DNA from 3 places in the Streptomyces sp. NPDC051041 genome. Region 2 is predicted to be linked to each of the others. Evidence: riboswitches for the same ligand, from Rfam matches in the RefSeq annotation. Region 2 holds a riboswitch; each other region holds the start of a gene.
The links. Region 2 has a riboswitch for thiamine pyrophosphate ahead of thiO (glycine oxidase ThiO). Riboswitches for the same ligand answer to the same signal wherever they lie in the genome.

Region 1 (7,883 bases), on a different contig from region 2:
GTTCGCCTCCCTCGGCGAGGGGTACGAGGCGACGCCGGACGCCCGCGCGTACGCCTGGTTCCGGCGGACCAGGGCCGACGGGGACGTCTTCGGCTCGCTGCTGCGCGCGATCCACGACGACTCCGTCTCCGACGCCCTCGACGAACTCCTCACCGGCGCGCAGGTGGTGGGCGTCATGGGCGGCCACGCCATGGCGCGCGGCACACAGGCGTACGCGGGTGCCGCGCGCCTCGGCCGGGAGCTGACGCGCGCCGGGTTCACCGTGGCCACGGGCGGCGGGCCGGGCGCGATGGAGGCAGCGAACCTCGGCGCGTACGCCGCCCCGTTCGGCGACAGGATGCTGGAGGAGGCCCTGCTGCTCCTCGCCAAGGCCCCGTCGTTCGTGCCGTCGGTCACCGAGTGGGCGCGCGCCGCGTTCGAGGTGCGCGAGCGCTGGCCGGGCGGCGGCGCCTCGGTCGGTGTCCCCACCTGGTTCTACGGTCACGAGCCGCCCAACCCGTTCGCCGCGCACATCGCCAAGTACTTCGCCAACGCCACCCGCGAGGACGGCCTGCTGGCCCGCTCGAACGCGGGCGTGGTGTTCCTGCCGGGCGCCGCCGGCACCGTGCAGGAGATCTTCGACAACGCGACGCCGAACTACTACGAGTCGCGGGGCGAGCCCACGCCCATGGTGCTGGTGGACCGGGCCCACTGGACGGAGCGGCTGCCGGCCTGGCCGCTGCTGCGCTCCCTCGCCCGGGGGCGGTCGATGGAGGCGCGCATCGCGCTGGTCGACCGGATCGACGAGGCTCCGGAGGCGTTGAAACGTCTCGCCGGTTAATAAGAGGGCAAAGCCAACACCCGTTGCCTGCCTACGCGTTGACACTGCTTATGTGCCGCTTATAGACCTGTGAGTCTCTTGGGAGCGCCGATGTCCGCAAAGTGGTGGACCGTCAGCGCTCCCTCCACCCCCCGCATTTGGGCATTCTGTAAAGGACAAACGTGACAGTCCTGTCCATATCCCGCCGTACCGCAGCGCGTTCCGCGCGCGTTCTCGGCGTCGCCTCGGCCTCGGCCGCGCTCGCGCTCGGTGTCGCCGGCACCTCCTTCGCCTGCAACATCAACGAGTTCTCGGCCGAAGCCGCGTGCGACGGCGACAAGGGCGTCATCACCGTCACCGACGTGGACCCGGCCGGCGTCCCGGCGACCGTCACCGTCTACCTGCAGGACAAGCAGATCGGCCAGCAGGTGGTCAAGGGCTCGCGCGAGGGCACCACCATCACCTTCGCCGAGGACTGGAAGCCGAACACCGAGTACCGCATCCACGTCAAGGCCGAGCCCTACGTCGACGAGGACATCAAGCCGAACCTGGTCACCCCGGCCACGGCCTGCAAGACCTCCGAGGAGTCCCCGGCCCCGGTCCCGACGCCCACTCCGACGGCGCCGAGCGAGACGCCGTCGGAGTCCGCCGCCCCGGCTCCGTCCGAGGAGACCACGGCGCCGGCCCCGTCGGCCCCCGCAAGCGGGAGCGCCGCCCCCGCGGACACGGCGGGCAACGCTCCGTCGCCCGCGACCGGTGACTCCAACCTCGCCGAGACCGGTGCGAACTCCAGCACCGGCCTGATCGCCGGCATCGCGGCCGTCCTGGTCGTCGTCGGCGGTGGCGCGGTCTTCCTCGGCATGCGCCGCCGCGGGGCGAACAGCGGCAGCTGATCCCCCGCACACCCCGTCGTGGCCCGTCTCCGCCGTCCGCGGAGGCGGGCCACCGCGCGTTCCGGACGACCGGACCGCGCCCCCGGCGGGTCGGCGCCGGCCGGCGGTCCCGGGCCGCTCACGCCGGGCGCGTCAGCCCCGCGGGTGAACCGGTCACCCCAGTACGACGATCTCCGCCGCGTCGAACTCCACCCCGACCGCGTCCCCGGCCTCCGGCGCCGACCGCAGCGGGCACGCCGCCTCCAGCCGGGGCGCGTCCTGCGGCTGCAGGTGCACGGCGACGTGCGTGCCCTTGAAGGAGCGGGCGGCGACCGTGCAGCGCAGGCCCGCGTCGGCGGGCACCAGGCGCACGCCGGCGGGCCGTACCAGCAGGGTGCGCGCGCCCTGCGGGGCGTTCTCCGGGACCGGCACCTTGCCCCAGGGGGTCTGTGCGGCCTGCCCGGTGACGGTCGCCTCGACGACGTTCTCGAAGCCGAGGAAGCGGGCCACGAAGGCGTCGGCCGGGCGCTGCCACACCTGGAGCGGCGTACCGGCCTGGGCGATGCGCCCGTCCCGCATCACCACCACCCGGTCGGCGAGCGCGAAGGCCTCGCCCTGGTCGTGCGTCACGGCGAGCACGGTGGTGCCCAGCCGTCCGAACAGCTCCCGCAACTCGACCACCAGGCGCTCCCGCAGCGAGCGGTCGAGCTGGCCGAGCGGCTCGTCCAGCATCAGCAGCCGCGGCCGGGGCGCCAGCGCCCGCGCCAGCGCCACCCGCTGCTGTTCCCCGCCGGACAGCGCGGCCACGGCCCGGCGGCCGGCGCCCGGCAGCCCGACGAGGTCCAGCAACTCCCGGACGCGTTCCTCCCGCCGGTCCTTCGGCTCCCCCTGCATCCGCAGTCCGAAGGCGACGTTGCCGCCCACGTCCCGCTGCGGGAACAGCTGGTGGTCCTGGAACATCAGCCCGACCCCGCGCCGGTGCGCGGGCACCCCCGCCTGGTCCCGCCCGTCGAGCAGCACCCGCCCGGCGTCGAGCGGCTGCAGTCCCGCGACCGCCCGCAGCAGCGTCGACTTGCCGCTGCCGCTGGGCCCGAGCACGCACACGATCTCGTGCTCGGCGACCTCGAGGTCGACGGCGTCGAGCACCGCCCGCCCGCCGAAGCGGACGGTGGCGCCCTGCAGGCTCAGCAGCATCCTCAGAACTCCCCGGTCCGGTCGGTCCGCAGCCGCTCCAGCACCAGCAGCGCCACCGCGCACACCACCATCAGAATCGTCGACAGGGCCATCGCCTGCCCGTAGTTGAGGTCGCCCGGCCGTCCCAGCAGCCGCGCCACGGCGACCGGCAGGGTCGGGCTGTCGGGCCGGGCGAGGAACACGGTCGCCCCGAACTCGCCCAGCGACACCGCGAAGGCGAACCCGGCCGCGACCAGCAGCGCCCGGCCCACCAGCGGCAGGTCGACCTCCCGCCACACCCGCCACGGCGACGCCCCCAGCACCGCCGCCGCCTCCCGCAGCCGCTGGTCCACCGCCCGCAGCACCGGCAGCATGGTCCGCACCACGAAGGGCACGCCGACCAGCGCCTGGGCCAGCGGCACCAGGATCCAGGAGCTCCTGAGGTCCAGCGGGGGCTCGTCCAGCGCGATCAGGAACCCGAAGCCGACGGTCACCGCGGACACGCCGAGCGGCAGCATCAGCAGCGCGTCGAAGCCGCGCACGAACCGGCCCGCGTCCCGCCGGGTGAGCGCGGCGGCGGCGAGGCCGCCGATCAGCACGGCGATGGCGGTGGCGGCGACGGCGTACACCAGCGAGTTGCCGACCGCGGCGATCGGCGGGACCAGGAACGTGCCGCCGTCCTGCCGGGTCAGCGCCCGGTAGTAGCCGAGGCCGGGCGCGTCCAGCGACCGCTCGACCAGCACCGCCAACGGCAGCACGAGCAGCACGGCGACGGTGCCGAGCACCCCGGCCAGCAGCGTCCACTGCCCGGCCCCGCGCGGCCGGCGCGCGGTCACGGACGCGTCCACCAGCCGCAGCGCGGTCTCCCGCCGCCGTACGGTCCAGGCGTGCAGGGCGAGGATCGAGCCCACCGCGGCGAACTGGACCAGCGTCAGCACCGCCGCCGTGGACAGGTCGAAGATCTCGGAGGTCTGCCGGTAGATCTCGACCTCGAGGGTGGAGAAGGCGGGCCCGCCGAGGATCTGCACGACGCCGAAGGAGGTGAAGGTGAACAGGAAGACCATCAGCGCGGCGGCGGCCACGGCGGGCGCGAGCGCGGGCAGGGTGACCGTCCGCCAGGCCGCGAGCCGTGAGGCGCCCAGCATCCGCGCGGCCTCCTCCTGCCGCGGGTCGAGCTGCGCCCACAGCCCGCCGACGGTGCGTACCACGACGGCGTAGTTGAAGAAGACGTGCGCGAGCAGGATCGCCCACACGGTGGTGTCCAGCCGCAGGCCCCACAGCTCGTCGAGCAGCCCGCCGCGCCCGGCCAGCGCCAGGAACGCCGTGCCGACGACGACCGTCGGCAGGACGAACGGGACGGTGACCACCGCCCGCAGGAGCTGCCTGCCCGGGAAGGCGAAGCGCGCGAAGACGTACGCGCCGGGCAGCGCGACCAGCAGCGTGAGGGCGGTGGAGACGAGCGCCTGCCAGGTGGTGAACCACAGCACGTGCCGCACGTCGGACTGCGCCAGCACCTGGCCGATCCGCCCGGGGTGCCAGGCCCCGTCGGCCCTGAGCCCGCGCGCGACGATCGCGGCGACGGGGTAGGCGAAGAACACCGCGAAGAACGCGACGGGCACGGCCATCAGCCCGAGCCGCGCCGCGTTCCCCGTCCGGCGCCGGGTCACTTCAGTACGAGCGAGGTCCACGACTTGACCCACCGGTCACGGTTCTCGGCGATCTTCGCCGGGTCCATGGTCTCGGGATCCTCGGCCTGCGGCCCGTACTCCGCGAACTCCCGCGGCACCCGCGCGTCCTCGCGCACCGGGTAGACGAACATGTTCAGCGGCATGTCCTCCTGGAACCGCTTCGTGAGCAGGAAGTCCAGGAACGCCTTGCCGCCCTCGGCGTTCCTCGCGCCCGCGAGCAGTCCCGCGTACTCGACCTGGCGGAAGCAGGTGCCCGTGGCCACCCCGGTCGGGGCGGTGCCGGGCCGGGGGTCGGCGTAGACGACCTCGGCGGGCGGGGAGGAGGCGTAGGAGACGACGAGCGGCCTGTCGCCCCCCGCCTTCTTCCCGCCGGCCGAGCCGGAGAACTCCTCGTTGTAGGCCTGCTCCCAGCTGTCGACCACCTTCACGCCGTTGGCCTTGAGCTTCTTCCAGTAGTCCGCCCAGCCGTCGTCCCCGTACTCCGCGGCCGTGCCGAGCAGGAAGCCGAGACCGGGCGAGGAGGAGGCGGCGTTCTCGGTGACGAGGAGGTTCCTGTACGCGGGCTCGATCAGGTCGTCGAAGGTCCGCGGCGGGTCGAGCTCGCGGTCGGCGAAGTACTCCTTGTCGTAGTTGACACAGATGTCGCCGGTGTCGATGGGCGTGACCCGGTGCTTGCCCTGGTCGACGCGGTACTCGGACTCGATCCGGTCGGAGCCCTGCGGCCGGTACGGCTGGAACACGCCGTTGTCGAGGGCGCGCGACAGCAGCGTGTTGTCGACGCCGAAGAAGACGTCGCCCTGCGGGTTGTCCTTGGTGAGGACGGCCTTGTTGACGGCCTGCCCGGCGTCGCCGTTCTTGAGGACCCTGACCCGGTAGCCGGACTCCTTCTCGAAGGCGGCGATGACGCTCTTCGACGCGGCCCACGAGTCGTGGCTGACGAGGGTCACGGTCCGGGTGCCGCCGGATGACTGCTCGCCGGACGACCCGCACCCGGCCAGGCCGCCGGCCAGACCGAGTCCGACGGCCAGGATCGTGACCTTCTTGGTGATGTTCACCGGATTCCTCCTGGGGTGACCAGGAAGAGACGCGGCCCTGCCCGAAACCCCTGGCGGGGTTCCGGGCAGGGCGCAACAGCTCGAGTGATGACCGATCTCCCTACCCAGAATGACCTGGGCGAGGTTCGGAGGGTCTGCGGCCCGTGCCGCACTCTCAGCGCTGTGGCGCTCCCCTGTCGGAATATGCAGATGTGCTTGCGGTGGTTCGACGACGGTCAGGTTACCGCTCGCTCGCGGCGAGCTGACCGCAGGCCCCGTCGATCTCCTGACCACGGGTGTCCCGGATCGTCACCGGCACCCCGTGGGCGGCGATCGCCTCCACGAACGCCTTCTCGTCCTCCGGCCGGGAGGCGGTCCACTTGGACCCGGGCGTCGGGTTGAGCGGGATCAGGTTGACGTGCACGGGCCTGCCCTTGAGCAGCCGCCCGAGCCGGTCGCCGCGCCACGCCTGGTCGTTGATGTCCCGGATGAGGGCGTACTCGATGGACAGCCGCCGGCCGGACTTGGCCGCGTACGCGAAGCCCGCGTCCAGGACCTCCCGCACCTTCCACCGCGTGTTGACGGGGACGAGGGTGTCGCGCAGTTCGTCGTCGGGGGCGTGCAGCGAGATGGCCAGGCGGCACTTGAAGCCCTCGTCGGCGAAGCGGTGGATGGCCGGGACGAGGCCGACCGTCGAGACCGTGATGCCGCGCTGGGACAGCCCGAGCCCGTCGGGCTCGGGGTCGGTGAGCCGGCGGATGGCGCCGACGACCCGGTTGTAGTTGGCGAGGGGCTCGCCCATGCCCATGAAGACGATGTTGGACAGCCGCGCCGGGCCGCCGGGGACCTCGCCGTCCCTCAGCGCCCGCATCCCGTCCACGATCTGGTGCACGATCTCGGCGGTGGACAGGTTCCGGTCCAGGCCGGCCTGCCCGGTGGCGCAGAACGGGCAGTTCATGCCGCAGCCCGCCTGGGAGCTGATGCACATCGTCACCCGGTCCGGGTAGCGCATCAGCACCGACTCCACGAGCGTGCCGTCGAAGAGCCGCCACAGCGTCTTGCGGGTGGTGCCCTCGTCGGTCGACAGGTGCCGGACGACCGTCATCAGCTCCGGCAGCAGCGCCTCCTGGAGCCGGGGGCGTGCGGCGGCCGGGATGTCGGTCCACTGCGCCGGGTCGTGCGCGTACCGCGCGAAGTAGTGCTGCGAGAGCTGCCTGGCGCGAAACGGCTTCTCGCCGATCGCGGCGACGGCTTCCTTGCGCTCGGCGGGCGTGAGGTCGGCAAGGTGCCGCGGCGGCTTCTTGGCTCCGCGCGGGGCGACGAATGTGAGTTCTCCGGGCTTGGGCATGGTCCTACCAGTGTCGCAGATCGTCCGCGGTGGCCCGTTCCGGTGTCCGCCGCCCCCGGAACCGGCGCGACGGCCCGGTCGCGAACGCGGAGGAGCCCCCGCCTGCACGAGGCGGGGGCTCACGCGGTCCGCCGGACCGGACTCCGAAAGCCGTGTCCGCTCAGCCGGATCCCACGAAGACGACGAGCAGCAGCCACACCACCGGCGCCGTGGGCAGCAGCGAGTCCAGCCGGTCCATGATGCCGCCGTGACCGGGCAGCAGCGTGCCCATGTCCTTGATGCCCAGGTCCCGCTTGATCATGGATTCGCCGAGGTCGCCGAGCGTGGCGCTGGCCGCGACCGCGAGGCCGAGCAGCAGGCCCTGCCACCAGGTGCCGTCGTCGATGAGGAACTGCAGGCACAGCGCGCCCACCGCCATCGCGAAGGCGACGGCGCCGACCAGGCCCTCGCGGGTCTTGCCGGGGCTGATGCGCGGGGCGAGCTTGCGCCTGCCGAAGCGCCAGCCGACGGCGTACGCGCCGGTGTCGCTGACCACCGTCAGCAGCAGGAACGTCAGCACGCGGTACGGCCCGTCCTCGGCCGTCAGCATCATCGCGACGAACGTCGCCAGGAACGGCACGTAGAACGCCGCGAAGACGCCCGCCGTGACGTCCTTGAGGTAGCCCTCCGGCGGCTCCGTCATCCGCCAGACCAGCACCGCGAGCGCCGTCAGCGCCATCGCCACCCAGGCGCCCTCGGCGCCCCGGACGTACCCGGCCACCACCATCGCGGCGCCGCCGACCGCGAGCGGCACGAGCGGCGCCCTGATGCCCTTGCGTTCCTCCAGCCGCTTGGTCAGCTCCCACAGGCCCACCACGACGGCGACCGCTATCACGCCGACGAACACGGCCTTGACGATGAACAGCGATGCGACGATCACCGCGCCGAGTCCGACCCCGACCCCTATCGCGGCGCTCAGGTCGCGCCCCG
Region 2 (7,883 bases):
GACCGGGGTGAGGGTGGTGTCGGAGACGATCTGCTCGGTCGCCCGCACCGTGCCCTCGCGCGTGGAGCCGCCCGCACCGTACGTCACGGAGACGAAGCTCGGCGCCACGGCCTCGACCCTGCGGAGGGCGTTCCACAGGTTGCGCTCGCCCTTCTCCGTCTTCGGGGCCCAGAATTCGAACGAGTACGTCGTCTTGCCGGTCGCGAGCATGTCGCGCACGGTGCGTGCGCGATCAGTCCTGGTGGATGCGGTTCCGAGGGCCATAGGGGCAGGTTAGCCAGGGGGCGCCGGTCCCCCAACCGGACGAAGGGGATTCGCCCGTTTTGCCGTCCGGTTGTCCACTCCTTGGACAAACGCGGAAGCCATCGGCGCCCCGGCCGCCCGGGCCCCCGAGGGGCCCCTACGCCTGCCGCAGCCGCTCGGCGAACTCCGCGGCCGCCGCCCCCGGGTCGTCCGCCTCCGTGATCGCGCGGACGACGACGACCCGGCGGGCGCCCGCTTCGAGCACCTCGTCCAGGTTGCCGAGGTCGATGCCGCCGATGGCGAACCAGGGGCGGTCGGTGGCCAGGGCGGCGGCGTACCGGACCAGGCCGAGGCCGGGCGCGGGGCGGCCGGGCTTGGTGGGGGTGGGCCAGCAGGGGCCGGTGCAGAAGTAGTCCACGCCCTCCTGGACGGCGGCCGCGGCGGCCTCGGACTCGGTGTGCGTGGAGCGGCCTATCAGGATGTCGTCGCCGAGGACGGCACGGGCCGCGGGGACCGGCAGGTCGCCCTGGCCGAGGTGCAGGACGGCGGGGCCCTGCGGGTGCGCGGCGCGGGCGGCGTGGGCGACGTCCGCGCGGTCGTTGACCGCGAGGAGCCTGCCGTGCCGGGCGCAGGCGTCGGCGAAGATCCGCAGGTGCTCCAGTTCCTCCGCCGCCTCCATGCCCTTGTCGCGCAGCTGCACGATGTCGACGCCGCCGGCCAGGACCGCGTCGAGGAACTCGGGCAGGTCGCCCTGGCGCCTGCGGGCGTCCGTGCAGAGATAGAGCCGGGCGTCGGCGAGCCGGGCGCGGGCGGCGGTGTCGGACATGCGGGTGTCCCCCTCGGTGGCGTGTCGGGACGCCCCCGGGCCGGGGGCGTTCTGTCGGGGCGCCCCTTGGCAGGGCGTGCTGCCGGAGCGTCCCCGTCGTCGGCGCACGGGCCGCGTCCCGTGCCGCCGGGCGCACGGGCCGCGGCCCCCGCCGCCGCCGACGGCGCGCGGGAGCCTCCCCCGGATGCCGGCGGCGTACGGACCCGGCGGCCGCGGCGCGGCCGGCCCCGGCCCGTGCGCCGCACCGCGGCGCCGGGCGTGCCGGACGGTCGGGTCAGACGGCGAGCGCCTGGGCGCGGCGCTTCACCTCCGTGCCGCGATTCTCGCTCAGCGCCTGCGCGGGGGTGCCGGGCAGGGTCGGGTCGGGCGTGAAGAGCCACTCCAGCATCTCTTCGACCGTGAAGCCGTCGTCCCGCAGCAGCGTCAGGGTGCCGGCCAGGCCCTTGACGACCTTGTCCCCGTCGATGAAGGCCGCGGGGACGTGCAGCGCGCGGTTCTCACCCCGGCGTACGGCGATGAGCTGGCCCTCCTTGACCAGCTGCCGCACCCGCGTCACCTCGACGCCGAGCTTTTCGGCGATGTCGGGAAGGGTGAGCCAGGCGGGGACGAGAGCATCGATCTTTGCGTCAATCTCGGTCACGGAACCTAGCCTGCCATCCCGCGCCGACAGTCGGAAACCGAAGCCGCCCCGCCCGGGCCGACGGGCTATTCCGCCGCCGCCTTCAGCGGTCTGGCCGGGTCCGTCAGCAGGTCCGGGTCCACGGGGGTGCCCGCCTCGATCAGACGCCGCCCCTGGGCCAGGTCCCGGGGCCGGCCCACCGCGAGCACGGCGACCAGGCGGCCCTCGCGCAGCCAGCAGACGGTCCAGGCGGGACCGGACGGGTCACCGCGCCACAGGGTCGCGTCGGCCGCGGCGTGGTGCCCGGCGTACTGCACGAAGCGGCCGAACTGCTCGGACCAGAAGTACGGCACCGGATCGTAGACCGCGGGGGCCTCGCCGACGATGTTCGCGGCGACCGTGCGCGGGCCCTGGAGGGCGTTGTCCCAGTGGTGGACCAGCAGCCGCTCGCCGTACCGCCGCGAGGGGAAGGAGGCGCAGTCGCCGACCGCGTACACGTCCGGCACGCGGGTGCGCAGCCGGTCGTCGGCCACCACCTCGCCGTGCGCGCCGAGCTCGATCCCGGAGCCGGCGAGCCAGGCCGTGGCGGGCCGGGCGCCGATGCCGACGACGACGGCGCCCGCGGGCAGCCGCGAGCCGTCGTCGAGGACCACCGTGCCGGGCTCGACCCGCGCCACGCGCGCGCGGGTGCGCAGAACGGCGCCGGCGTCGGCGTACCAGGCGGCCATCGGCGCCGCCACCTCGGCGGGCAGCGCGCCCGCGAGCGGCCGGTCGGCGGCCTCCACGACGGTCACCGCGCAGCCCGCCTCGCGCGCGGCGGTGGCGAACTCCGCGCCGATCCAGCCGGCCCCGACGACCACGACGTCGTGCTGCCGGGCGAGCACCGGCCGCAGCCGCTCGGCGTCGTCCAGGGTGCGCAGCAGGTGCACGCCGGGGACGTCCCGCGCGCCCGGCAGCCGGACGGGTTCGGCGCCGGTGGCGACCACCAGGACGTCGTACGGCACGGGCCCGGCGGCGGTGTCCAGGGCGTGGTCGCCGAGGCGGACGCCCAGCACCTCGCACCCCAGGCGCAGTTCGATGCCGAGCGCCTCGAAGTCGACGTCGAAGGCCGAGCCCTCGGCCTTGCCCAGCAGGACGGCCTTGGACAGCGGGGGCCGGTCGTAGGGCTGGTGGGGCTCCGCGCCGATCAGCGTCACGGCTCCGGTGAAGCCCTGCTCGCGCAGGGCGACCGCGGTCTGTACGCCCGCCATGCCCGCGCCCGCGACGACCACGCGCCGCGGCGTGGCCCCTCCCCGTTCCTGCGTCTGCTCGCTCACCCGATCACCATAGACAACTGACGGACTGTCAGTCAGCCGCCGTGCTCGGCGACCTGCTCCACCACGCTCGTCCCGCCGCCCCGCTGCGACTCCCACCGCCACGTCTCCTCCAGCCGCACCCGCCCGTCGGGCAGGTCGACGACGGCCGACGCGCAGTGCCCGGACGAGGTCGTCCCGTCCCGCTTCAGCTGCACGTACCGGAAGTCGAGCCGGTCCCCGGCGCGCGTGCCCACCAGATACCCGCGCACGACGTCGCCGCCCGCGTACTCGGCCCAGACCTCGCCGTCCCGCTCGTGGTAGGTGAACCGGGTGCGGGTTCCCACCTGGCCCGGCGCCTGGTCGGCGACGGGGGCGAGGACGAGTCCGTCGAGGGATCGGGCCACGGGCTGAGGCTCCCTTACGAGGTGCGAGCGGCGGAGGCTAGGGTGGCCACCGTAAAGCACTCGCGGGAGCCCGGACGCACCGGGCTGAGAGGGAGGCTGGCGGCCTCCGACCGTACGAACCTGATCCGGGTCATGCCGGCGAAGGGAGGGGCTGGACGCCCATGTCGCCTACGCGTACGCCAGACGTCCTCGTCGTGGGAGGCGGGATCATCGGCCTGGTCACGGCGTGGCGGGCCGCACAGCGGGGCCTGGCCACGGCCGTGGTCGATCCCGCGCCGGGCGGCGGAGCCGCGCAGGTGGCGGCCGGGATGCTGGCCGCCGTCACGGAACTGCACTACGGCGAGCAGACCCTGCTCGCCCTCAACCTCGCCTCGGCCCGCCGCTACCCGGACTTCGCGGCCGAGCTCACCGGCCTGACCGGTCACGACCTCGGGTACCGCCGGTGCGGCACGCTCGCCGTCGCGCTGGACGCCGACGACCGCGCCCACCTGCGCGACCTGCACCTCCTGCAGCGGCAGTCCGGGCTGGACTCCGAGTGGCTGTCGGGGCGCGAGTGCCGGCGCCTGGAGCCGATGCTCGCGCCGGGCGTGCGCGGCGGGCTGCGGGTGGCCGACGACCACCAGGTCGACCCGCGGCGCCTGGCCCGGGCGCTGGTGGTCGCGTGCGAGCGGGCCGGCGTGGTCTTCCACCGGGTGCGGGCCGAGCGGCTCGTCGTCGTCCGGGACCGGGCCACGGGTGTCGTCACCGCCGACGGCGGTGAGCTGGGCGCCGGGCGGGTGGTCCTGGCCGCGGGCAGCCTCAGCGGACGGCTGGCGGGCGTGCCGGACCGCGTCCTGCCGCCCGTGCGGCCCGTGAAGGGGCAGGTGCTGCGGCTGGCCATGCCCGGGGACCGGCCGCCGCTGCTGAGCCGGACCGTGCGCGCGGTGGTGCGCGGCGGCAGCGTCTACCTGGTGCCGCGGGAGAGCGGCGAGCTCGTCGTCGGGGCGACCAGCGAGGAACTGGGCTGGGACACCACGGTCACCGCGGGCGGGGTGTACGAGCTGCTGCGCGACGCCCACGAGCTGGTGCCGGGGATCACCGAGCTGCCGCTGACGGAGACCCGGGCCGGGCTGCGCCCCGGCTCCCCGGACAACGCGCCGCTGCTCGGCCCGACCGAGCTGGAGGGGCTGGTGCTGGCCACCGGCCACTACCGCAACGGCGTGCTGCTCACCCCGGTCACCGGCGACGTCATGGCGCACGTCCTGACCACGGGCGGCCTCCCGGACGTGGCCGCCCCCTTCACCCCGAAGCGTTTCAGCACCGCACCCACGGAGCAGCCCGCATGAAGATCTCGGTCAACGGGGAGCCGCGCGAGGTGGCTCCCGGCACGCCCCTCGACGCCCTGGTGCGCACCCTCACCCGGGCGCCCTCCGGGGTGGCGGCCGCCCTCAACGAAACCGTCGTCCCGCGCGCCCAGTGGCCGTCCACCGCCCTGGCCGAGGGCGACCGCGTGGAAGTCCTCACCGCCGTCCAAGGAGGCTGAACCATGGCCGACGACCCCCTCGTCCTCGGCGGCACGTCCTTCACGTCCCGCCTGATCATGGGTACCGGCGGAGCGCCCAGCCTGGAGGTGCTGGAGCGGGCGCTGATCGCCTCCGGGACCGAGCTGACCACGGTCGCGATGCGGCGCGTGAACCCCGGCGTGCACGGCTCGGTGCTGTCCGTGCTGGACCGGCTCGGCATCCGGGTGCTGCCGAACACGGCCGGTTGCTTCACCGCCGGTGAGGCCGTCCTGACCGCCCGGCTCGCCCGGGAGGCGCTCGGCACCGACCTGGTCAAGCTGGAGGTCATCGCCGACGAGCGGACCCTGCTGCCGGACCCGATCGAACTGCTGGAGGCCGCCGAGACGCTGGTCGACGACGGGTTCACGGTCCTGCCGTACACCAACGACGACCCCGTCCTCGCGCGGAAGCTGGAGGACGTGGGGTGCGCCGCGATCATGCCGCTGGGCTCGCCCATCGGCTCCGGCCTCGGCATCCGCAACCCGCACAACTTCCAGCTGATCGTGGAGCACGCGCGCGTGCCGGTGATCCTGGACGCGGGGGCCGGTACGGCGTCGGACGCGGCGCTGGCGATGGAGCTGGGGTGCGCGGGTGTGATGCTCGCCTCGGCGGTGACGCGGGCGCAGGAGCCGGTGCTGATGGCGGAGGCCATGAAGCACGCGGTGGAGGCGGGGCGGCTGGCCCGGCGGGCCGGGCGCATCCCGCGCCGTCACTTCGCGGAGGCGTCCTCGCCGGTGGAGGGCCGCGCGCACCTGGACCCCGAGCGCCCCGCGTTCCGCTAGGCCCGGCCGTCACGGCTTTGCCGCGGTCCCGCCCCGGCCCCCCGCGGCGGGGCGGGACCGCGGCGGCGGCTCGTACACTCGCCTGCGTGGACACGACCCTTCAGGACCCTCTGGTCGGGCAGGTGCTCGACGGCCGGTACCGCGTCGACGCGCGGATCGCGGTCGGCGGGATGGCCACGGTCTACCGGGCCGTGGACACCCGTCTGGACCGCGTCCTCGCGCTCAAGGTGATGCACCCGACGCTCGCGGCCGACGGCTCCTTCGTCGAGCGGTTCATCCGCGAGGCGAAGTCGGTGGCCCGGCTCGCCCACCCCAACGTGGTGCAGGTCTTCGACCAGGGCACCGACGGGGCGTACGTCTACCTCGCGATGGAGTACGTGGCCGGCTGCACCCTGCGGGACGTGCTGCGCGGGCGCGGGGCGCTGCAGCCGCGGGCCGCGCTGGACATCCTGGAGCCGGTGCTGGCCGCGCTCGGCGCCGCGCACCGCGCCGGGTTCGTGCACCGCGACATGAAGCCGGAGAACGTCCTGATCGGGGACGACGGCCGGGTCAAGGTCGCCGACTTCGGCCTGGTACGGGCCGTGGACACCGTCACCCGCACCACCGGTGCCGTGCTCGGCACCGTCTCGTACCTCGCGCCCGAGCAGATCGAGCACGGCACGGCCGATCCGCGGGTCGACGTGTACGCGTGCGGCGTCGTCCTGCACGAGATGCTGACCGGCGCCCGGCCGCACGACGGGGACTCCCCCGCCCAGGTGCTCTACCGGCGCCTCCACGAGGACGTGCCGCCGCCCTCGGCCGCCGTGCCCGGGCTGCCGTACGAGCTGGACGACCTGGTGGCGTCGGCCACCGCGCGCGACCCCGGGGCCCGGCCGCACGACGCGGTGGCGCTGCTGGCCGAGGCCCGCCGGGCGCGCGGCGCGCTCAGCCCGGACCAGCTGGACGCGGTGCCGCCGCAGGCGCTCGCCGCGGAGCACGACAACGCCGAGGACCGTACGAGCGTCATCCCGCGGGCGCTGACCCCGCCGGTGGACCCGGCGGCCGGCGACGGCGCCGTGCACCGCACCAGCCGTCTGCCGGCCCCGCCCCCGCCGTTCCCGCGGCGCCGCCCGGCCGTCCGGCGCGGTCCGGCGGCGATCGTCGTCGCCGTGCTGCTCGTGCTCGGGCTCGGCACGGGCGTCTGGTACATCAACTCCGGCCAGTTCACCGAGGTGCCGCCGCTGCTGGAGAAGACCGAGGCGCAGGCCCGGGACCGGCTGGAGCGGGCCGGCCTGGAGGTCGGCGCGGTGGAGCACGCCCACAGCGACACGGTCGAGCGCGGCACGGTCATCAGCACCGATCCGAAGCCGGGCGCCCGCATCCGCAGCAACGACTCCGTGACCCTCACCGTCTCCGACGGCCCGCGGACCGTGCTCCTGCCCGACGTGCGGGGCTACCGGCTGGACCGGGCGCGGGCGGTGCTCGAGGAGGAGGGGCTGGAGCCGGGCATGGTGACCCGGGCGTTCAGCGACAGCGTCCCCAAGGGCTTCGTGGTCTCCACCGGCCCGGAGACGGGCACGAAGGTGCGCGCGGGCTCGGCGGTGGCGCTCACCGTCAGCAAGGGCGGCCCGGTGGACGTGCCCGACGTCGCCGGCCGGGACCCGGACGACGCGCGGGCCGAGCTGGAGGGGGCCGGCCTGAAGGTGAGGATCGCCGCCGGCCGGATCACCTCCGAGTACGACAAGGGGCGGGTCGCCCGGCAGAGCCCGGGGGACGGCGCACGGGTCGCCGAGGGCGACACGGTGACGCTGACGCTGTCCAAGGGCCCGGAGATGGTGGAGGTCCCGGACGTGGTCGGGGACCGCGCCGACGACGCCAGGCGGAAGCTGGAGGCGGCCGGTTTCCGGGTCGAGGAGGACCGCGGCCTGCTCGGGCTGTTCGGCGACACCGTCAAGGGCCAGTCCGTGGACGGCGGCGACACGGCCCCGAAGGGGTCGACGGTCACCCTCGAGATCCGCTGACGGGATTCCTCCGGACGCGTGACACCCTGGACGGGTGACACGTCAGCACCACCGCACTCCCCGTCCGCCCCGCAACCCCGTCGGCAGCCACGTCCCGGTGGCCGGCGGCCTGCACTCCGTCGGCCTGGCCTACGCCCGTGACCTGGGGGCCGAGGCGGTGCAGGTCTTCGTCG
Region 3 (7,883 bases), on a different contig from region 2:
TGGAAAGCGCCGGTCCCCCCCGCCGCATGCGTCACCGCTTGCGGCGCCGCCCCCTGCCTCCGCTACGGGCCGGAGCCGGTACGGTCCCCGCCGTCTCCGGCCCGGGCCGGTCGGCCGAGACCACCAGGGCGGCGAGGGCGGTGGTGACCGGCACCGACGCCACCAGCCCGATCGAGCCGACCAGCGTCCGGACGATCTCCTCCGCGACCAGCTCACTGTTGGCGACCGTGCCCACGCTGCTCTGCGCGATCGAGAACAGCAGCAGCAGCGGCAGCGCGGCACCGGCGTACGCGAGGACGAGCGTGTTGACCACGGACGCGATGTGGTCGCGGCCGATGCGGATGCCCGCCCGGTACAGCCCGCGCCAGCCCATCGACGGGTTGGCCGCGTGCAGTTCCCACACCGCCGACGTCTGCGTGACCGTCACGTCGTCCAGGACGCCGAGCGAACCGATGATGACACCGGCCAGCAGCAGACCGCTCATGTCGATCGTCGGATAGAGGCCGTGGATCAGACCGGTGTTGTCGTCCGTGTTGCCGGTCAGCGCGGCCCAGCCGATGAAGAGCGAGCCCAGGACGCCGATCAGCAGCAGTGAGATCAGCGTGCCGAGCACCGCCACGGAGGTCCGGGCCGACAGGCCGTGGCACAGGTAGAGGGCGATCAGCATGATGGCGCTCGACCCGATCACCGCCACGACCAGCGGGTTCGAACCCTGCAGGATCGCCGGCAGCATGAACAGGTTCAGCACCAGGAAGCTGATGGCCAGCGCGACCAGCGCCATGACGCCCCGCAGCCGCCCGACGACCACGACGGCGAGCGCGAAGACGCCGGCGAGCAGCGTCATCGGCATCCGGCGGTTCACGTCCGCCACCGAGTACTGCAGGTCCTTCGGCGCGGAGGGCTCGTAGGCGACCACGACCTCCTGGCCCTCGTGCAGCTGCCGCGACTGGTCGGGCTGCACGATCTCGGTGAACGTACGACCCTTGTCCCTGCCGGTGTCGACCCGGATCGTCGCCCTCTTGCAGGTACCGGTCGCCTGCTGCTGGGCGGAGGAGCCCTCGGCGGTGGACGTGTCGCCGGTCGGAGTGGGGCCGGAGGCGTTGACGGACGCGCAGCTCACCTCCTCGACGGTCGTGACCGTGGCCTGCTGCGTCTGCCGGTCGAACCCGACCCCGGTGCGCTCGTGCGGTGGCGCGCCGCCCGGCCACAGCACCGCGAGCCCGACCAGCACCGCCGCGGCGAACGGGATGAGAACCGCAGCGATGACCTTGCGCAGATGCTTGGACACGGGCGCCGCCGGGCCGTGGCTGTGACCGTGCCCGTGCGAGTGGCCGTATCCGTCACCACCGGGGCCGTGCCCGCCACCGTCCCCGGGACCGTGTCCGTGGCCGCCGTCATGGCCGGGCCCGCCGCCGGCGGGCCCGGGGGCCGGACCGTGCGCGGGCCCAGTACCGAACCCCGGGTCGTACCCGTGTCCGCCACCGGGACCCGGGCCGCGGTTTCGGCCGCCGTGTCCGGTCCCGCCGGAAGCAGGGCTGTCTCCACGGCCGGTACCGTTTCCGGCGCCGTTGCCGCGGGGGGGTTCGGGCGGCGGGTAGGGGGGATGCTGCGTCGTGGTCACCGACCGATCATCGCAAGAACGAGGGGGGCCCTCTGTTCACCGCGCCCGAAGTGACGCTAGCGTGGAGGCACCTTTGTACACGCGGGAGCTCGGAGCACCGGGCTGAGAGGGCGCTGACCTCCGTCCCAGCGATGTTTCACATGAAACGTCACCGGAGTCGAGTGATGTTTCACACGGGACATCGCCGGACGGAAACCGCTGCGTCGACCGCCGAACCTGTTACCGGGTAATGCCGGCGTAGGGAGTAGGTCTCATGACCAACAAGGACGCACGCACGCCTGCCTCCATGCGGACCCAGGCCGGGGGACCGGCCGACGGACCGAGCAACGGGGAGGCCGGGAAGTCCATCGGCTGGCACAAGGCGTACATCGAGGGCTCACGCCCCGATCTGCGGGTGCCGGTCCGACAGGTGCACCTCACCAACGGGCAGTCGGTCACGCTGTACGACACGTCGGGCCCGTACACCGATCCACTCGTCGACACCGATGTCCGCAGGGGCCTGCCGCCGCTGCGGGAGAAATGGATCATCGCCCGCGGCGACACCGAGGAGTACGCGGGCCGTCCCGTCCGTCCCGAGGACGACGGGATCAAGCACACCTCGCCGCGCGGCGGCCTGCGCAACCTGGACGCGGTCTTCCCCGGACGGCCGCGGCAGCCGCGCCGCAGCCGTGACGGCCGGGCGGTCACGCAGCTCGCGTACGCGCGCCGGGGTGAGATCACACCGGAGATGGAGTTCGTGGCCCTCAGGGAGAACGTCTCCCCCGAGGTGGTCCGCGAGGAGATCGCGGCGGGCCGGGCGGTGTTGCCGGCGAACGTCAACCACCCGGAGATCGAGCCGATGATCATCGGCAAGCGGTTCCTGGTGAAGGTCAACGCCAATATCGGCAACTCGGCGGTGACCTCCTCCATCGAGGAGGAGGTCGAGAAGATGACCTGGGCGACCCGCTGGGGGGCCGACACGGTCATGGACCTGTCCACCGGCCGCAACATCCACACCACCCGCGAGTGGGTGCTGCGCAACTCCCCCGTCCCCATCGGCACGGTGCCGCTCTACCAGGCCCTGGAGAAGGTCGACGGCAAGGCCGAGGAGCTGACCTGGGAGATCTACAAGGACACCGTCATCGAGCAGGCCGAGCAGGGCGTGGACTACATGACGGTGCACGCGGGCGTGCGCCTGGCGTACGTGCCGTTGACGGCGAACCGCAAGACCGGCATCGTCTCGCGCGGCGGATCGATCATGGCCGCGTGGTGCCTGGCGCACCACAAGGAGTCGTTCCTGTACGAGCACTTCGAGGAGCTCTGCGAGATCCTCGCCGCCTACGACGTCACGTACTCCCTCGGCGACGGCCTGCGCCCCGGCTCGATCGCGGACGCCAACGACGAGGCCCAGTTCGCGGAGTTGAGGACGCTCGGGGAACTGAACCGGATCGCCAGGCGCTTCCACGTACAGACCATGATCGAGGGCCCGGGCCACGTCCCGATGCACAAGATCAAGGAGAACATCGACCTTCAGCAGGAGATCTGCGACGAAGCCCCGTTCTATACGCTCGGCCCGCTGACGACGGACGTCGCACCGGCGTACGACCACATCACCTCCGGCATCGGTGCCGCGATGATCGCCTGGTGGGGCACGGCGATGCTCTGCTACGTCACGCCCAAGGAGCATCTGGGCCTGCCCAACCGCGACGACGTCAAGACCGGCGTCATCACCTACAAGATCGCCGCTCACGCGGCCGACCTCGCCAAGGGGCACCCCGGTGCGCAGGAGTGGGACGACGCGCTGTCCGACGCCCGTTTCGAGTTCCGGTGGGAGGACCAGTTCAACCTCGCCCTGGACCCGGACACCGCGCGGGAGTTCCACGACGAGACCCTGCCGGCCGAGCCCGCCAAGACGGCCCACTTCTGCTCGATGTGCGGACCGAAGTTCTGCAGCATGAAGATCTCGCAGGACATCCGCCGCGAACACGGCGGCACGCGGGCCGAGATCGAGGAGGGCATGGCCCAGAAGTCGAAGGAGTTCGCGGCCGGGGGCAACCGGGTCTACCTGCCGATCGCGGACTGACCCGGCCGGGCGGGTGATCCGCTCCCGGATCCTGTTCCGCGATCCGGCGCTGGAATGATCCGGCGCCGTCCGGCCCGTGCCCACCAGGCACGGGCCGGACGGGCGGGGCGCGGCCGGAGACCGACGGGGCCGGCCGCGGTGACGGACGTGGAGCGACGACGCCGCCCGTGCCCCCGTCACCCGGCCCCGGACCGTCCCTGCGGACCCCGGCCTTTCCGCGGCGCGGCTTCGCGGTCGGCGTCGCGGTCGTCGCCGCGGCCGGCATGCCCGTCGCGAGCCGGGGAGCGCGGGCCCGCCCGCTACTCCGGCTTGTGTTCCGGTCCCCCGTGGTCCGGTCCCCCGTGGTCCGGGCTCGTGAAGCTCGGACGCGGGCTCGGGACACCGTCGTCGGGGCTGCTGAATCCCGGCCGGCCGTAGCCGAGGTGCGGGATGCGGCCGGCCGGCGCGGGCGGTGCCGCGGAGTGCGGCGCGACCGCCGTGCCCGGGGCGGCGAGCGCCTCCCGGAGGAACGGCAGCATGCCGCGTTCCAGCAGGGCATCGCGCCGGGCATTCCGGGCGCGGGCCACCTCCTCGCCGGGTCCGCCGGAGGGTCCGGCCTCGGCCGTCGGACGGTTGCGCAGCGCGGTGAGCAGCAGCCCCACGGCGGCGACGAGGATCGCGACCGCGGTCAGGGCGCCGAACACCCATCCGGTGGCGAGCATCGTCCGGGCGAACGCCTCCTCGGGGGCGAGCACCCGCAGGAGGCACCCCACGAACAGGAGGATCACCGCGGCGGTGCCGGCGAGGACGGGCACCAGAACCGCGACGACGGCGGCGACGCCCGCGCCGGCGGTCTCGGCGACCTCGCCCATGGTGGCGGCCGGTCCCACCGCGCTCGTCCCCGGCTCCGCGGAGCCGGATTCGCGCACGGACGACGCCGGCCGGCGCAGTTCCTCGCGGACCTTCACGTAGTGCCGGTACTCGGTCGCCACGGCCGCCGTGATGAGCGCGGTGGCGCCGAGCGCCATGACGCGCAGTCGTTCGAGGTCGAGGCGCTGTCCGGCAGCGGCCAGTTCCGGTCGGTGTGGCGCAAAGCGCAGCGCGCAGCGCCTCGTCGAGGATCCGCTCGTATTCCTGGCGGTCCTCGCTCAGCAGGTGCTGCGGAACGCTGTTCATCCGCATCCCCCGATGCTCCGTAGGGCTTGGGGCGCGCATGCCGACGAGCCGTCGGACAGAAACGGAGGGGAGCCTGCTACGGATACGCCGATGGTGGAGCGATGGCGGCTCGCGGTGACGGGGGGTCGACCGAGAATGCCCTCCGACCGGCGCGGTCGCTCGGCAGTCCGCCGGGGGAGGAATTGCGTCCGGTGAACGCTCAGATGTCCAGCGGCAGTTGCTGGACCAGCAGCTTTCCGGCCATCGTCACTCCGCCGTCCATGGCGATGGCGAGCCCGTCGGCGTAGACGTGCGGTCCCTGGACGACGGGACCGGCGCCGTCCTCGCCGTCTTCCGAGCCGACCTCGCCCAGCAGGTACGGGATGGGGCTGTGGCCGTGGACGATGCGGGTGCCGCCGTACGTGTCCAGCAGGGAGCGCACGGCGTCGGCGCCGCCCTCGTCACGGAAGGAGAACCGCTTGGTGAACTTGCGGAACAGGTCCCAGACCTCGTCCGCGTCGTTGCGGGTGAGCGTCTCGCGGACGGTGTCGTTGACCTCCTCGATCGAGCGGCCGTAGTCCAGGTAGGCGGTGGTGTCGGAGTGGACCAGCAGGTGGCCGTCGACCTCCTCCAGGGCGTCGAGCCGGGCCATCCACTGCAGGTGGTGGTCCTGGAGACGGTCCATGTCGGTCTTCTGGCCGCCGTTGAGCAGCCAGGCCGCCTGGAAGGTGGCGGTGCCCGCGCCGGAGTTGACGGGGGTGTCGCCGAACCGCTTGGCGCCGAGCAGCAGCAGTTCGTGGTTGCCCATCAGCGCCTTGCAGTAGCCGCCGGCCGCGGCGGCCTCGGCGGACAGCCGCATCACCAGGTCGATGACGCCGATGCCGTCCGGGCCGCGGTCGGTGAAGTCGCCGAGGAACCACAGCCGGGCGGTGCCCGCGCACCAGTGCCCCGCCGCGTCGATCAGGCCCTTCTCCTGAAGGGCGACGACCAGCTGGTCGAGGTAGCCGTGCACGTCGCCGACGACGTACAGCGGGCCCGGGCCGGTGGCCGGCTGCGGGACCGGCGCCGTCACCGGATCGACGGCCACCTGAAGCGTGTCACCCCGGTTGATGACGGGCAGGTCGCGCTGGGTGGGCGTGTACCCCTCCGGGTAGGCCTCCTCGGGCGGCGGCGGGGGGACGACGGGCGGCGGGGCGACCTCGCCCGGGTGCGTGCTGTGGACGTACGGACCGGTCTCGTGGACGTACGCGGGCACCCGGAAGTCGCGCAACGTCGCCGTCCGCTCCACCTCGGGTCCCTGACCGGCCCCCTGAGTCATCGACCCCTCCACCATCGCGCCGCATCTGCACCGCATCGGACTGCCTGGTCGCAGCGGCCCGCGGTGTCGTGGGCCCATCATAGGAATGCGGATCGCGCCATGTGATGACCCAGGGGTGGTGAATCGGAGCAGGAGTCCGGTTCACCGCGGCTTTCGCCCCGATTGGACCAGGCTTCGACCAGCCGGCGACCGTGCTCGCCCGCCTTTCCCGGCTCTCCTCCGCCCCGTTTCGCGGCCTACCGACTCCTACGGTGACCGCGCAGGCCTACCGCTCGTCGGACGACCGCGGCGGGCTGACGGTCGTACGCGACGGACGGCGCTGGGAGGAGGTGCGCACGATCAGCTCGGTCGGTATCACCCGCTCGACCGGCTGTTCCGACTCGACGCCCTCGATGGCGTCGATCAGGAGCTGTACCACCGCCGTGCCGATGCGGCGCGGCTTCAGGGAGAGCGTGGTGACGGGCGGCTCGGTGTTGGCGTACACGGTGGATTCGCTGCAGCAGACCAGAAGCAGGTCGTCCGGTACACGCAGGCCGTAGCGACGGGCGGCGGCGAGCAGATCGGTGCCGTTGGGGTCGAACAGGCCGTAGACGGCGTCGGGCCGGTCGGGGCGGGCGAGCAGCCGGTCGGCGGCGACGGCGCCCGCGCACGGATCGTGCGCCGGGTAGGCCTCGTACACCGGGTCCTGGCCGGCGCGCTCGCACCAGCGCAGGTAGGCGGTCGTCGACAGATGGGTGTACGTGTCCGTGGTCGTGCCGGTGAGCAGGCCGATGCGGCGGGCGCCGGCGTCGGCCAGGTGGTCGAGGATGCCGAGCACGGCGGCCTCGTGGTCGTTGTCGACCCAGGCGGTGACCGGGAGGGAGCCGGCCGGGCGGCCGTCGGAGACGACCGGTAACCCCTGCCGGACCAGTTCGCTGACGACCGGGTCCTGGTCGGAGGGGTCGATGACGACGGTGCCGTCCAGGGCGACGTTCGACCACACGTCGTGGCGGGAGGTCGCCGGCAGGATGACGAGGGCGTAGCCGCGGGCGAGCGCGGCGGAGGTCGCGGCCCGGGCCATTTCGGCGAAGTACGCGAACTCGGTGAAGGTGAAAGGTTCATCCCCGTACGTCGTCACGGTCAGGCCGATGAGGCCCGACTTGCCGGTGCGGAGCGTGCGGGCGGCGGCCGACGGGCGGTAACCCAGCCGGTCGGCGACCTCGCGGACATGGCGTCGGGTGGCATCCGGGAGCCGGCCCTTGCCGTTGAGGGCGTCGGAGACGGTCGTGATGGAGACTCCGGCGGCGGCGGCCACGTCCCTGATGCCCGCCCGGCCCGGCCGGTTGCCTCGACGTGAGGTTTCCGCGCGGCTCACCTGGTGCTTCCCTGCTGCTGTCATGGCGTGCCGATAGTAGGGCTCATGCGGCGGGGTAGGGCGGACGCATATGCACTCGTTGACAGGCACGTTTCTGCATGATCATTCCTTGCCAAGTGCCTACGAAACAAAGGTAGTTGGGGCGCTTCATGCTAGGACGTGGCGTGTCGGCGCGTATGGGCCTGCCGAGTGGCCGATGTTGCGAAGAGGTCTCAACTCACCTTGACGGGGGATGCGCGCCACGGTGTGAACTACCGGCGCATAGATATATGTGTGACGCGCCCCCCGATTCGTACATCTTCCTGTGACGATGCCCCTGATGCCCTTGGGACGGACGAGGTCGTTTCTCGCACTACGCAGGGCCGCGGAATCCTCATAGGGTGAGGAGTATTCG

Region 1: another riboswitch for thiamine pyrophosphate. It lies ahead of ACIBAI_RS20630 (thiamine ABC transporter substrate binding subunit); the one in region 2 lies ahead of thiO (glycine oxidase ThiO).
Region 3: another riboswitch for thiamine pyrophosphate. It lies ahead of thiC (phosphomethylpyrimidine synthase ThiC); the one in region 2 lies ahead of thiO (glycine oxidase ThiO).

Annotation. Positions count from the first base shown of each region.
Region 1 is NZ_JBITFM010000013.1:100,981-108,863, forward strand. Features, by position in the region: gene ACIBAI_RS20610 (LOG family protein) at 1-820, shown strand, start outside; gene ACIBAI_RS20615 (LAETG motif-containing sortase-dependent surface protein) at 982-1,692, shown strand; gene ACIBAI_RS20620 (ABC transporter ATP-binding protein) at 1,846-2,865, opposite strand; gene ACIBAI_RS20625 (ABC transporter permease) at 2,868-4,532, opposite strand; gene ACIBAI_RS20630 (thiamine ABC transporter substrate binding subunit) at 4,508-5,587, opposite strand; TPP riboswitch at 5,667-5,772, opposite strand; gene rlmN (23S rRNA (adenine(2503)-C(2))-methyltransferase RlmN) at 5,808-6,914, opposite strand; gene ACIBAI_RS20640 (phosphatidate cytidylyltransferase) at 7,075-7,883, opposite strand, start outside.
Region 2 is NZ_JBITFM010000004.1:90,618-98,500, reverse strand. Features, by position in the region: gene metF (methylenetetrahydrofolate reductase [NAD(P)H]) at 1-264, opposite strand, end outside; gene thiE (thiamine phosphate synthase) at 401-1,069, opposite strand; gene ACIBAI_RS09140 (Rv2175c family DNA-binding protein) at 1,344-1,709, opposite strand; gene ACIBAI_RS09135 (NAD(P)/FAD-dependent oxidoreductase) at 1,775-3,004, opposite strand; gene ACIBAI_RS09130 (hypothetical protein) at 3,037-3,387, opposite strand; TPP riboswitch at 3,440-3,551, shown strand; gene thiO (glycine oxidase ThiO) at 3,549-4,712, shown strand; gene thiS (sulfur carrier protein ThiS) at 4,709-4,909, shown strand; gene ACIBAI_RS09115 (thiazole synthase) at 4,913-5,710, shown strand; gene pknB (Stk1 family PASTA domain-containing Ser/Thr kinase) at 5,797-7,710, shown strand; gene ACIBAI_RS09105 (deoxyribonuclease IV) at 7,745-7,883, shown strand, end outside.
Region 3 is NZ_JBITFM010000006.1:41,409-49,291, reverse strand. Features, by position in the region: gene ACIBAI_RS12625 (YibE/F family protein) at 32-1,621, opposite strand; TPP riboswitch at 1,693-1,882, shown strand; gene thiC (phosphomethylpyrimidine synthase ThiC) at 1,875-3,683, shown strand; partial or broken gene ACIBAI_RS12615 (hypothetical protein) at 3,983-4,844, opposite strand; gene ACIBAI_RS12610 (metallophosphoesterase) at 5,038-6,150, opposite strand; gene ACIBAI_RS12605 (LacI family DNA-binding transcriptional regulator) at 6,401-7,513, opposite strand.